Regions from separate parts of the Mesorhizobium sp. M8A.F.Ca.ET.161.01.1.1 genome, predicted to be linked through region 3. Evidence: predicted binding sites of a transcription regulator. Region 3 holds the regulator's gene; each other region holds the start of a gene.
What was found. The regulator PhoB, encoded in region 3, activates phosphate uptake and scavenging genes when phosphate is short. The targets are predictions, from matches to a motif close to TGTCATNNANCTGTCAT.
Positions count from the first base shown of each region.

Region 1: the regulator PhoB is predicted to act here: its motif matches at 1,409-1,425, upstream of EN804_RS10865 (acid phosphatase).
Region 2: the regulator PhoB is predicted to act here: its motif matches at 1,790-1,806, upstream of ppk2 (polyphosphate kinase 2).
Region 4: the regulator PhoB is predicted to act here: its motif matches at 1,399-1,415, upstream of EN804_RS20030 (ceramide glucosyltransferase).

Region 1 is NZ_SRTD01000003.1:444,436-447,744, reverse strand. Features, by position in the region: gene EN804_RS10870 (cytochrome-c peroxidase) at 107-1,369, opposite strand; gene EN804_RS10865 (acid phosphatase) at 1,552-3,087, shown strand; gene EN804_RS10860 (DUF922 domain-containing protein) at 3,135-3,309, opposite strand, start outside.
Region 2 is NZ_SRTD01000001.1:932,145-935,453, reverse strand. Features, by position in the region: gene EN804_RS04805 (glycosyl transferase family 90) at 1-561, shown strand, start outside; gene EN804_RS04800 (aldo/keto reductase) at 586-1,629, opposite strand; gene ppk2 (polyphosphate kinase 2) at 1,912-2,832, shown strand; gene EN804_RS04790 (dihydrofolate reductase family protein) at 2,904-3,309, opposite strand, start outside.
Region 3 is NZ_SRTD01000005.1:168,997-172,305, forward strand. Features, by position in the region: gene pstB (phosphate ABC transporter ATP-binding protein PstB) at 1-231, shown strand, start outside; gene phoU (phosphate signaling complex protein PhoU) at 257-964, shown strand; gene phoB (phosphate regulon transcriptional regulator PhoB) at 983-1,672, shown strand; gene EN804_RS15055 (ROK family protein) at 1,938-3,182, opposite strand.
Region 4 is NZ_SRTD01000008.1:35,683-38,991, reverse strand. Features, by position in the region: gene EN804_RS20040 (Hsp33 family molecular chaperone) at 1-673, shown strand, start outside; gene apaG (Co2+/Mg2+ efflux protein ApaG) at 903-1,295, opposite strand; gene EN804_RS20030 (ceramide glucosyltransferase) at 1,516-2,667, shown strand; gene EN804_RS20025 (O-succinylhomoserine sulfhydrylase) at 2,695-3,309, opposite strand, start outside.

The DNA.
Region 1 (3,309 bases), on a different contig from region 3:
GGAACGTTGAAACAATGGGCGAGAGCCGCAATCAAAGCTGATCTCCCCCCTCGTGGGGGAGATGTCCGGCAGGACAGAGGGGGGCGCTGTCCCGCCGCGTCTCAGGTTATTTCGCTGCCACCTGGTCTGCATCCGTCAGCGTCTGCAGGAACGCGACAATGTCGTCTATCTCGGCATCCGTCAGCGCCGGCTTGCCGCCAGGTCTCCTGCCTTCGAAGGGCGGGTCCTGATTCAAGTTCGGCCAGTAAGCCTTTGGCAAATCGTCATATTTATCGATCGTGCCGTCGGCGTTTTTCGGGTACCAGTGGCCGGGGTCGGTGTCGCGGCTGGCGTAGAAGGCGACGGCGTCGCGCAGCGTGTGGAACTCGCCATTGTGGAAGAAGCTCTTGCGCAGCGCGACGTTGCGCAGCGTCGGCGTCTTGAACAGGCCGCAATAGTCGGTGCGGCCGCGAAAATTGGTGCGCAGCGGGCCGCACAGGCCGAGATCGGCATAGGCTGGGTCGGTGTTGGCCGTGATTGCCGGGTTGCGCGGTACGGCGATGGCGATCAGGCCGAAATCGGTGAATTGCGGCGGCTCGCCGTCATTGGCGGGTTCGCTGAGGTGGCAACTGGCGCAATTGCCTTTTTTCTCGTCCTCGAACAGAGCGCGACCATGCAGCTCCTGCGTCGACAACGTCGCCTTGCCGGCGAGGAAGGCGTCGTAGCGGCTGGAATAGGGATAGAAATCGGCCGCGCTCTGCTCGAACGTGCCGAGCGCCTCGGCGGCGGCGTCGAAGGCATCGTTGGGATGGTTGAAGACATCCTGCCCGAACACCGTCTTGAACTCGCCGGCATGGGCCGACTTGCGCAAGGCGGCGGTGACGGCCCCGGCGTCCTTGTTGCCCATCTCGAAGGGCGAGAGCAGGGGGATTTTCGCCTGGTCCTTGCCGTGGTCGGCGCGGCCGTCCCAGGTCAAGCCGCCGGTCGGACCGTTGTCGACGCTCTCGTCGCCCTCGTCCTCGGAATCATGGAAATGCTCGGTGAAGGCGGGCGCGGCCTGGAGATAACGCAGCGATGGCACGGCGCGCATGCCGGGCTGGTCGAGGTTTGGCCCGCCCATTTCGACCGGCGTGGCCGAGGCCGGCCCGAAAGCATGGCTAGGATCATGACAGGACGAGCAGGCCTGCTTGCCCGAGGCCGAGAGCGAGGGGTCGAAGAACATTTTTCGCCCCAAGGCGGTCAGCGCCTTGGCGCGCGCGAAGGCTTCGGCGCGCGACAGTGGGCCGGGATGGAAGCCATCCGGCCCCGCCGAATTCGCGGGCGCGGCAAGGCCAAAGGTCGAGATCGCGGCAATGGCGATCGCCCGAATTTTCCATCGTCTTCTGGTCATGGGGCATGGTCCGCTTTGGCCCGGCAATAAGAACGCAGTGCAACGGATTGATGACCGGCTCCAGTGCTCACGAAACCGTGTTCGCCGTGGCGGCGGCTGTCACAAAGGTGACAAGGCAGCCACGTTAGCTGCCCTATGGTTCCCGCACCCCTCTAGCCACAGTCAAGCCACGAGGTCTTCCCATGACGAGGCTCAAGCTCTTCACTTCCTTCGGTCTGGCCGGTTCGGCCCTGCTTCCCCTGGCGGCCGCCCATGCCGCCCCTCCCGGCTTCGACAAGATCGACACCGTCGTCGTCATCTATGCCGAAAACCGCAGCTTCGATAATCTCTATGGCGGCTTCCCCGGCGCCAATGGCCTGGCCAATGTCTCGGCCGACCAGGCGCGCCAGCTCGACCGCGACGGCAAGCCGCTGACCGAATTGCCGCCGGCCTGGGGCGGGCTGACCGGCAAGGGCGTCACGCCCGTGGTGACGGAGTCCGAGACCGCGCATCTCGCCAACGCCGCCTTCGCCATTGACGATCCCAGGGGCTTCCATGAGGGAACCAACGTCATCACCCACGACTTGTGGCACCGCTTCTACCAGGAGCAGATGCAGATCGACGGCGGGAAGAACGACAAATTCGTCGCCTGGGCCGATTCCGGCGGCCTCGTCATGGGCCACTATGACGGCTCGAGCCTGCCGATGTGGCAGGTGGCGAAGAAATACGTGCTGGCCGACAATTTCTTCCAGGGCGCCTTCGGCGGCTCCTTCCTCAACCATTTCCAGCTCGCCTGCGCCTGTACGCCGGTCTATCCGCATGCCGACACCAGCCCGGTGAAGGCGCAAATCGCTGTCGTCGAGGCCGACGGCACGACCTTGAAGGTCGCCGACAATTCGCCGGCCTCGGCCCTTGGCGGCGTGCCGAAATTCGTCAATGACGGCGCCATCACGCCCGATTTCCATGCCGTCAACACCATGCAGCCGCCCTATCAGCCGAGCGCCAACAAACCGGCCGAGGGCGGCGACAAGGCGCTGGCCGACCCGACCGCGCCGACCACGCTGCCGCCGCAGCACGACATCACCATCGGCGATCTCCTGTCGCTGAAGGGCGTCGACTGGGCCTGGTATAGCGGCGCCTGGCAGGCAACGCTGGACGGCAAGAACGCCACTCCGGTGCCGAACTTCCAGTACCACCACCAGCCCTTCAACTATTTCGCCGCTTACGCACCCGGCACCGCCGCGCGGGCCGAGCATCTGCGGGACGGTGGCCTGGATGGCGCCGAGTTCATCAAGGCGATCGACGACGGCAAGCTGCCCTCGGTGAGTTTCTACAAGCCGCAAGGCAATCTCAATGAACATGGCGGCTATGCCGACGTGGCGAGCGGCGACCAGCATCTGGCCGACGTCGTCGCGCATCTGGAGAAGAGCCCGCAATGGGGCAACATGCTGGTGGTCGTCACCTATGACGAGAATGGCGGCTTCTGGGATCACGTCGCGCCGCCCAAGGCCGACCGCTGGGGCCCGGGCAACCGCATCCCGGCCTTCATCGTCTCGCCCTATGCGAGGATGGGCACGGTAGACCACACCCAGTACGACACGACGTCGATCCTGCGCTTCATCACCGCGCGCTACGACCTGCCGGTGCTGACCGGCATCGTCGCCCGCGACAAGGCGCTGGCCGCCAATGGCGAACCGCCGATGGGGGATCTGAGCGAGGCGCTGGACCTGAGCCGGTAGAGCGGACCGCGGTCATGCCGCCGCGCCGTGTGGCGCGGTGGCCGTTCTCAGCCGCCATTCACCAGCGCAAGGATAAGCTTCTGCAGATTGCCGCCCTGGCCGAGTTCGACGCGGTCGAAATCGCGGCTTGCCTGGCGCTGCGCCTGCGAGAGCGCGGCCAGGCGTCTGGTCATCTCGGCCCGGATTTTGCTGCATTTGGGGTCATCCGCGACGGTCAGGCCG
Region 2 (3,309 bases), on a different contig from region 3:
ATGCCCACCGACGCCGTCGTCTTCACCGACAAACGCCCGGCTGTGGTCTGGCGCGGCGACCTCAACAATCCGATCCGGACACGGTTCCTGGATGTCGCGCGCGACTTGCCGTTCTGCGACGTCGGTTCGCACAAGCGCAATGCACCGGCTGCGTACAGCAAGCCCTTCCTCAGCATCAGCCAGCACCTGCGCTATCGCTACATCGTCTCGTTGGAGGGCAATGACGTGGCGACCAACCTCAAATGGATCATGAACTCCAACTCGCTCTGTCTGATGCCGCCGCCGACCTACGAGACATGGTTTGGCGAGAGCCAGCTCGAGGCTGGAGTCCACTATGCGCCGCTCGACCCGGACTTCTCCGATCTCCGTGAAAAGGTAGATTATTTCGAACGGCATCCGGCCGCGGCGGAGCGCATCATCGCCACGGCCAATGCCTACTGCCGCAAATTTTCCAATGAACTGGACGAGCAGGCGATCTCCCTGCTCGTCCTCTACAAATATTTCGTGCTCGGCGGCCAGATCGAACCCGATCCCGAACTCTGGCGGTTCATCGAGAGCTAGCTCTCGCTCTCGACCTGACGCTGATCAGATATCGCTGCGGTCGAGAACCAGATCGGCGGGGCCGAAACGATCCTTCGCTGTCAGTTGCTGGTGCCAGTAGGGGTAGAGCAGGGGCGGCCGGCTTACGGCGTCGAGACGCTGGCGTTCCTCGGTGCCGAGCTCCAGGGCGGCGGCCGCGAGATTGTCCTTCAGCTGGACGTCATTGCGGGCGCCGATCACCAGCGAGGAGACGGCAGGGCGGCCGAGCAGCCAGGCGAGCGCCACCTGTGCCGCCGAAACACCACGATCCCTGCCGATCTCGACCAGCACATCGACGATCCGCCAGAGCCGGTCCTCGTCGCGGATCGGCGGCTCGGACCAGCCGGCGAGCTGGCGGGCGGTCGGGCTGTCGCGGCGGTATTTACCCGACAGCAGGCCGCCGGCGAGCGGGCTCCAGACCAGCACGCCCAGCCCCTGGTCGATCGAGATCGGCAGCAGTTCGTACTCGGCCTCGCGCGCTTCCAGCGTATAGTGGATCTGCTGGGTGACGAAGCGTTGCTGGTGGCGGCTGTCGCTGATGGAAAGCGCCTTCATCACTTGCCAGCCCGAATAGTTGGAGCAGCCGATGTAGCGCACCTTGCCCTGGCTGACCAAAGTGTCGAGCGCGGCAACGGTTTCCTCGAGCGGGGTGAGGCCGTCCCACTGGTGGACGAAATAGATGTCGATGACATCGGTCTTCAATCGCTTCAGGCTTCTCTCGCATTCACGGATCAGATGATGGCGCGACAGGCCCTCGTCGTTCGGGCCCTTGCCGATCCGCATCCGGGCCTTGGACCCGATCAGCACGTCGTTCTTGCGCTTGCCGCCGAGCGCTTCGCCTATGATCTCTTCCGACAGGCCGTTCGAATAGACATTCGCGGTGTCGATGAGGTTGATGCCGGCGTCGATGCACATGTCGATCATCCGCTTTGCTTCGGCGAGATCGCTGTTGCCGACCGCGGCGAAAGGCCCGGCGCCGCCGAAGGTCATTGTGCCAAGCGTCAGTGTCGAAACCTTCAGGCCGGAACGGCCAAGGGTGCGGTATTCCATGTCAGATCCTCACGATTTTGTTGAAGAGGCGTGCCGCCAAGGGGCAGGCCTGGAACGCGACCGGGGATTTGTAGGACAATTCGGTCGGCTTGTCGCCATGCGATGACGCCGATCGATCATGCGTCGCGAAATTTGCACCGGCGGCAAATCGCGCCCGGGCTGCAATAAAACCGTCACCGCCGGCCTATATTGAAGTCGGCTCAGGTGTTTCCATTCCCGGCCGCTGGCAGCAATTTGGGGACGCCCCAGGGAACCGACAGGCTTGCAAGCGGAGCAGTTGATATGACCGAGCTAAGACAGAATTCCCCTGCCAAGGACTGGCTTGAAGCTGAACTCGCCGACACGCTCGACGAAGATTATGAACTCGAATTGTCGGAACCGGCGCTGTCGATGGAGATCGCCAAGATCTACAAGAACTCGCATCCGCCTTCGATCGATCGCATGCAGTATTTTCGCGACTTGATCACCCTGCAGTCCGAATTGATCAAGCTGCAATCCTGGGTCGCCTATCACAAGAAGAAACTGGTGGTGATTTTCGAGGGCCGCGATTCCGCCGGCAAGGGTGGCGTCATCAAGCGCATAACCCAGCGGCTCAATCCGCGTATCTGTCGCGTCGTGGCGCTTCCGGCGCCGACCGAACGCGAGAAGTCGCAATGGTATTTCCAGCGCTATGTCCCGCATTTGCCCGCAGGCGGCGAGATCGTGCTGTTCGACCGCTCCTGGTATAACCGCTCCGGCGTCGAGCGGGTGATGGGCTTCGCCAGCCCCGATCAGGTCGAGGAGTTTTTCCACGACGTGCCGGAGTTCGAGCGCATGCTGGTGCGCTCCGGCGTCACCGTGGTCAAATACTGGTTCTCGATCACCGATGAGGAACAGCAGATGCGCTTCCTGATGCGCATCCACGATCCGATGAAGCAGTGGAAACTGTCGCCGATGGACCTACAGTCGCGGGTGCGCTGGGAGCAGTACACCAAGGCCAAGGAAGAAACCTTCGCCCGCACCAACATTCCCGAAGCGCCCTGGTACATCGTCGAGGGCAACGACAAGAAGCGGGCACGCCTGAACTGCATCGACCATCTGCTCAAGCAACTGCCATATGAAGAGGTGCCGCACGAGGAGATCACGCTGCCGGAGCGCGTTTTCAACCCGGAATACGAACGCCAGGTCCTGCCGCGCGAGCTTTACGTGCCGGAGAAATATTGAGTGACCCTTCCTTCTCCCCGTCACTATACGGGGAGAAGGTGCCGGCAGGCGGATGAGGGGCGGCGCCGAGCTTAAGCCCGATTGATAACCACGTGCGTGGCCAGCGCCGTCGCCACCTGTTCGGTGCACGCGTAGCCAAGCTTGGGCATGTCAAGGCCGGCAAAAAGGTTCTCGCCCCGGCCAAGCAGCACAGGCGAAATCGCCAGGTGCATCTCGTCAATCAGCTTCTCCTGGAGATACTGGCGGATCGTATCGACGCCGCCGCCGACCCGCACGTCCTTGCCGCCAGCCGCCGATCTCGCCTGCTCGAGCGCCGAATGGATGCCGTCGGTGACGAAATGGAAATTCGTGCCCCCTTCCATGGTGATAGACGCCCGCTTGTGGTGCGTCAGCACGAAAACCGGCACATGGTAGGGCGGGTTGTCGCCCCACCAGCCCTTCCACTTGTCGTCAGGCCATTCTCCGCGGATCGGCCCG
Region 3 (3,309 bases):
TCGGCGCTCGATCCGCTGTCGACCGCCAAGATCGAGGAACTGATCGACGAGCTGCAGGCCGACTATACGATCGTCATCGTCACCCACAACATGCAGCAGGCGGCGCGCGTGTCGCGCCAGACGGCGTTCATGTATCTGGGCGAACTGGTCGAATTCGACAAGACCGAGAAGATCTTCACGTCGCCTCGCGAGAAGCGCACGCAGGACTACATCACCGGCCGCTTCGGCTGATATCACGCATACGAGGACCAGGATCATGGCCGAACACACAGTCGCAGCCTTCGATGAGGATCTCGGACAGATCAGCAGGCTGATCAGCGACATGGGCGATCTCGCCGGCACGATGGTCGGCGGCGCCACCAAGGCTCTGCTGAATTCCGACAACGCGCTGGCACAGCGCGTCGTCTCCGACGACGCCATCATGGATGCGCGCCAGCGCGAACTCGACGACCGCGCCATCACCCTGATCGCCAAGCGCCAGCCGATGGCCGACGATCTGCGTCATGTCGTCGGCTCGATCCGCATGGCGGGCGACCTCGAGCGCATCGGCGACCTTGCCAAGAACATCGCCAAGCGTGTCGGTTCCGTCGGCCTCACCGCGACGCCGCGCGACCTGTCGCACTCGATCGATTCCATGGCGCAGCTGGTGCTGATCCAGGTGCAGGGCGTGGTCGAGGAATATGCGGCCGGCGATGCCGCCGCCCTCGCCAAGCTCAGGAATGACGACGAACGCATCGACGTCAAATACACCTCGGTGTTCCGCGAACTGCTGACCTACATGATGGAGGATCCGCGCAACATCACGGCTTGCACGCATCTCTTGTTCTGCGCCAAGAATCTCGAGCGCATCGGCGACCATGTGACCAACATCGCCGAGAATGCGTATTATGTGCTGACCGGAACGCAACTGCCCGCCAATCGTCCGAAGCAGGACGAGACGGCGATGTCGGCGCCGGCGGCTTGACGATAGGATGATCTGCCAATGATCGCGCCACGCATCATGGTGGTGGAGGACGAGGAGCCGCTCGGCGTGCTCCTCCGCTACAATCTGGAATCGGAAGGCTACCAGGTCGAGGTGGTGACGCGCGGCGACGAAGCCGAGATCCGCCTCCAGGAGAATGTGCCCGACCTCCTGGTGCTCGACTGGATGGTGCCGGCTGTTTCCGGCATCGAACTCTGTCGGCGCCTGCGAATGCGGCCCGAGACCGAGAGGTTGCCGATCATCATGCTCACGGCGCGCGGTGAGGAGAGCGACCGCGTGCGTGGCCTTTCGACCGGCGCCGACGACTATCTGGTCAAGCCGTTCTCGACGCCGGAATTCATGGCCCGGGTCAAGGCGCTGCTGCGTCGCGCCAAGCCGGAAGTGCTGTCCAGCGTGCTCAAGGTCGGCGACATCGTGCTCGACCGTGAATCGCACCGGGTCTATCGCAAGAAGAGCGAAATCCGGCTCGGACCGACCGAGTTCCGGCTGCTCGAATTCATGATGCGCCATCCCGGCCGGGTGTTCTCGCGCAGCCAGTTGCTCGACAATGTCTGGGGCGAGACGATCTATATCGACGAGCGCACGGTGGACGTGCATGTCGGTCGCCTGCGCAAGGCGGTCAACAATGGCCGCATGCCCGACGTCATCCGCACCATCCGCGGCGCGGGCTACGCGATCAGGGAAGACTAGGTCCAGGGCGGCTACGCCCCTGACTTCGTCATCCACGAGCGGAGCAAGGAGCGAAGCGACGCGGCGCAGACCCGAGGATCCATGCCGGGACCTCGACGCGTCGCCGCAGTGCAGAATTCTGCGCCGTTGCACTCTACGATCGAGGTCACGGCATGGATCCCAGGGTCTCCGCGACGCCGCTTCGCGGCTGCTCCGCCCAGGGATGACGACCTTGAGGGCGCTCGGCCAACCTCCAGCATTGGTGGTGATTCACCGGAGCGTTCGCTCAGGCCACGCTCTTCCCAGCACTGCCTCTCGCCTGCACGCCCGGCGCGAAAATCTCCTGGTCGACGAAGGTCAAGGCGCGCATGGCGCAGCCTTCGCGAATGAGCGGCAGTTCGTTCGGCTCGGTGTCGAAGGAAATCGATTCCGAATGCTGGCCGCCGGCGGTCTGGGCGATGGCCTCGCGCAAGGCCGGCTCGATCAGATCGAAGGCGGCGGCACTGACACCGACCATGGCGACCGGCGCCGGGTCGATCAGCGCGAACAGGCTGCCCAGCCCATAGCCCAGCGCCTCGCCCGCCTTGCGATAGGCTTCGCGCTCCGGTCCGTCTTTCTCCCTTGCCGTCGCGGCGAGTGTCCGCATCTGCGCGTCGCTGACATCGGCGACCGGTTCGGCGTCCTCGCCAAGCTGCCTGGCATTACGCCAGATGGCATAGTTGCCGGCATAGGCCTCGACGCAGCCGCGCCGCCCGCAACGGCAGAGCGCGCCGCCCGGGCGATGGATCATGTGGCCGAATTCGCCGCCCGATGAATGGGTGCCGGTGAACAGTTCGCCCTTGAGCACCAGGCCCATGCCGATGCCGTGCGAGAGCAGGATGGCGATGAAGTCGTCGCGGTAGCGTTGAGGGTCGCGCCAGCGCAACGCCACCGCCATCATGTTGCAGTCGTTCTCCATGGTGGCGGGGATGCCGAATTCGGCTTCGAGTATGTCGGCGAAGGCAATGTCCGTCTGCGGCGTGATCGGCGACCACAGCATGGCACGCGCCTTGGTGTCGGTGATGCCCTGGATCGCCAGCGCGATGCGGGCAACACTGCGGATATCGAGATCGGGGTCCTCGATGCGGCGGCGCACTATTGCCGTGCATTCGCCGATCAGCGCCTCGCGCGACATGGTCAGCGTGTCCAGCCGGCGCTGCTCCTCGGCGACCACCTGGCCGGCATAATCGATGACGGCGACGGATAGGAAATTCAGCGACAGCACCACGGTCATCACAGCCGCGGCCTCGGGGTTGAGGCCGAGGCCAACCTGCGGCCGGCCGCGTTTGAGTGAGCCGGCCTCGTTCGGCTTGCCTTCGGTCAGGATACCTTCGCCGATCAGGTCGGCGGATATCGCCGATATGGTCGAGTGGCTGAGGCCAGTGGTGGCGGCGATCTCGGTGCGCGAGGGCTGACCATCCCGGCGCACGGCTGCAATCACCATTGCGCGGTTGCGCCGGCGCAGATCGTCGTGGCGGATTCCCACCGACATGCTTTCCCTCCCGGTTGCCGCGGTTCTTGATCCCCCTCGAATACCTCCGGCAACAGGGTCAAACACTGGCAGAAGCGGCCGGTGCTGTCATTTATTTATTGCGAGGCTCGAAAAAAAATTTCTGGCA
Region 4 (3,309 bases), on a different contig from region 3:
CGACGCGGATCGGCTCGAAGCGCTGGTCGCGGCCGGCGAGACCTCGCAGCAAACGCTGCTTGGCAGCGGCGTGCTGGCGCTGACCATCGATCAGGGCGCCCATACGCAGCGCTATCAGGGCATCGTCCAGCTCGACGGCGAAACGCTGGAAGACGCGGCGCGTACCTATTTCCGCCAGTCGGAACAGATCCCGACGGATATCAGGCTCTCGGTCGCCAAGCTGCTGACGCCCGGTATCGGCGGTGCGCGCGAGCAGTGGCGCGCCGGCGGCATACTGGCGCAGTTCCTGCCGCAATCGCCCGAGCGCATGCGCGTCCCGGACCTGCCGGGTGGCGATGGCGATCCGCGCGAGGAAGTCCACGATCCGGCCGATAATTCCTGGCAGGAACTCCTCGCCTTGCTGGGCACCATCGAGCCGACCGAGCTGATCGACCCGACCATCGGCGCCGAGCGGCTGCTCTATCGCTTGTTCCACGAGCATGGCGTGCGCGTCTTCGGCGGCGTCCCCGTCACCGACCAGTGCTCGTGCTCCAGGGACAAGATCCGCGATATCCTCGAAGGCTTCTCCGCGCAGGAGATCAAGGACAGCACCGAGGATGGCGGCATCCACGTCGCCTGCGAGTTCTGCTCGACCCAGTACGACTTCGATCCGGCCGAGTTTGCGGCTCAGTAAAGCTAGTCCCTTCTCCCCGTCACTATACGGGGAGAAGGTGCCGGCAGGCGGATGAGGGGCAGCGCCAGCGTTAGTACAGGAGCTCCTTGGCTCTATCTGAAGAAAATTCTCGCAAGCTCGGCGCTGCCCTCATTGTCCTGCCGGACGGTCGTCACTCGAAAAGCCAAGCAATTCGTCCGCTTCGCGGACCATTCCTCAACTCCCCCGTATAGTGACGGGAGAAAAGACGCTAATTCACCGTGCGCCTTGTCCCCGGCAGATCGAGCGAGAAGGCGGGGATGGCGATGTCGAAGGTCTCGCCGCGCTTGTTGCGCATCGTGTAGCGTCCGACCATGATCCCGGACGGTGTCGAGAGCGGGCAGCCGGACGTGTATTGATAGCTGTCGCCGGGATTGAGTTCCGGCTGGTCGCCGACAACGCCCGGCCCGCGCACTTCCTCGACCCGGCCGGCGCCATCGGTGATGTGCCAATAGCGCGACAACAACTGCACGAACTCGTCCGACTGGTTGTCGATCGTTATCTGATAGCCCCAGACATAGCGGTTCTCCGAGGGATCCGAACGGTCCTCGAGATAGAACGGCCTGACCTGCACTTCGATGTTGCGCGTCACGGCGCGGTACATGAGCGGCTCCAAAACAACCCGATGACTTTCAGCGCTCCCGGTGAGCAGGTCAACGTGCGCGTCTTGTCGCGGCTGACCTTGAACCGCAGGTGCCGGCAAAGAATGTCATTTAAGTGACACACGACAATGGTGGTGTGCACGAACCGGGCGACTCGGCGCTCTGTCGAACTGTTGAAAACGGCCACGATGCCGGCCGCCTTTCCGGAGTGACCAGATCTCGATGGAACTCACCTTCATAGCCGCCTCGCTTTCGACCGCACTCATCCTTTCAAACGCCGCCAGCATTTCGCTCGCCGCTTCACAGCTGAAACGGCGCAACACGATCGCCCCGCCAGCCGGCAAGCCGCAACCGGTCTCGATCGTCGTCCCGTCGCGGGGCGTCGAGCCGTTCACGCATGAGACGCTGGAACGCGCCTTCGCCCTCGACTGGCCACGCTACGAACTGATCTTCTGCGTCGCCCATCCCGACGATCCGGTGGTCAAACTGATAAACAGGGCGATTGCCCGGTTTCCCAAGGTGCCGGCCCGGCTGCTGATCGGTGACGACCGCGTCAGCGCCAATCCAAAGCTCAACAATTGCGTCAAGGGTTGGGAAGCGGCACGCCACAACTGGGTCATCCTTGCCGATTCCAACGTCCTGATGCCGAGGGACTATGTCGAGCACATGATGGCGGCATGGCGGCCCGACACCGGCCTTGTCTGCTCGACGCCGATCGGCTCGCGGCCCGAGGGTTTCTGGGCTGATGTCGAATGCGCCTTCCTTAACACATTGCAGGCCCGCTGGCAGTATGCCGGCGAGGCGCTCGGCCTCGGCTTTGCCCAGGGCAAGAGCATGCTGTGGAACAAGCCGATGCTGAATGCCAATGGCGGCATTCGGGCGCTGGCCGCCGAGATCGCCGAGGACGCTGCCGCCACCAAGCTGGTGAACGGCCTCGGCTTGCGCGTCAATCTCGTTGCCGCGCCCTTCGAGCAGCCGCTCGGCCAGCGCACGCTTGGCGAGATCTGGTCGCGTCAGGCCCGCTGGGCGCGCCTGCGCCGCGTCACCTTCCCGCTGTTCTTCGCGCCCGAAATCCTGACCGGCGCGGCGGTGCCTCTCGCGCTTGCCCTGGTTGCTGCGGCGAGCGCCGGCATCAGCCTCTGGGCAACCGCGATTGCCGTGTTGGCGGCCTTCTACCTTCCGGAGTGCGCACTGGCCTTGTCCAAGGGCTGGTACCTGTCGCCGCGCATGGTCGCGGCCATGATGGCGCGGGACGTGATGCTCCCAACCCTCTGGGCGCGCGGCTGGCTCGGCGGCGCCGTCGACTGGCGCGGCAACGCAATGACCATCCGCACCAAGGCGGCCGAACTGGAGGAGACGCCGTCGCGCGCCTGATCGCCGCGACCGACGCTCCCAAACAGCCTATTTGGCGGCCTTCAGCGCCTGCGCGATGTCTTCCAGCAGGTCGTCGGCGTCCTCCAGGCCGACCGACAGCCTGAGCGTCCCTGGCCCGATGCCGAGTTCGGCGCGGGCCTCGTCGCTCAGGTTCTTGTGCGTCGTCGTCGCCGGATGGGTGATCAGGCTCTTGGCATCGCCGAGATTGTTCGAGATCAGCACGATGTCGAGGGCGTTCTGCAGCGCGAAGGCCGCCGGCTTGCCGCCCTTGACGTCGAGGCAGATCAGCGTCGAGCCGCCCGACATCTGCTTCTTGACGATGGCGGCCTGCGGATGGTCGGCGCGGCCGGGATAGATGACGCGGGCGATCTGCGGCTGCTCGGCCAGGAAGTCGGCGATCCTGCCGGCGCTTTCCGTCTGCTGGCGCACGCGCAGCGGCAGCGTCTCGAGCCCCTTCAGCAAGGTCCAGGCATTGAACGGCGACAGGCTGGGGCCGGTGTGGCGGAAATAGTCGTGCAGGTTTTCGTCGATCCACTTCTTGTCCGACAGGATGACGCCGCCGAGGCAACGGCCCTGGCCGTCAATATGCTTGGTGGCCGAGTAGACGACGATGTGCGCACCAAGCTGCAACGGCTTCTGCTG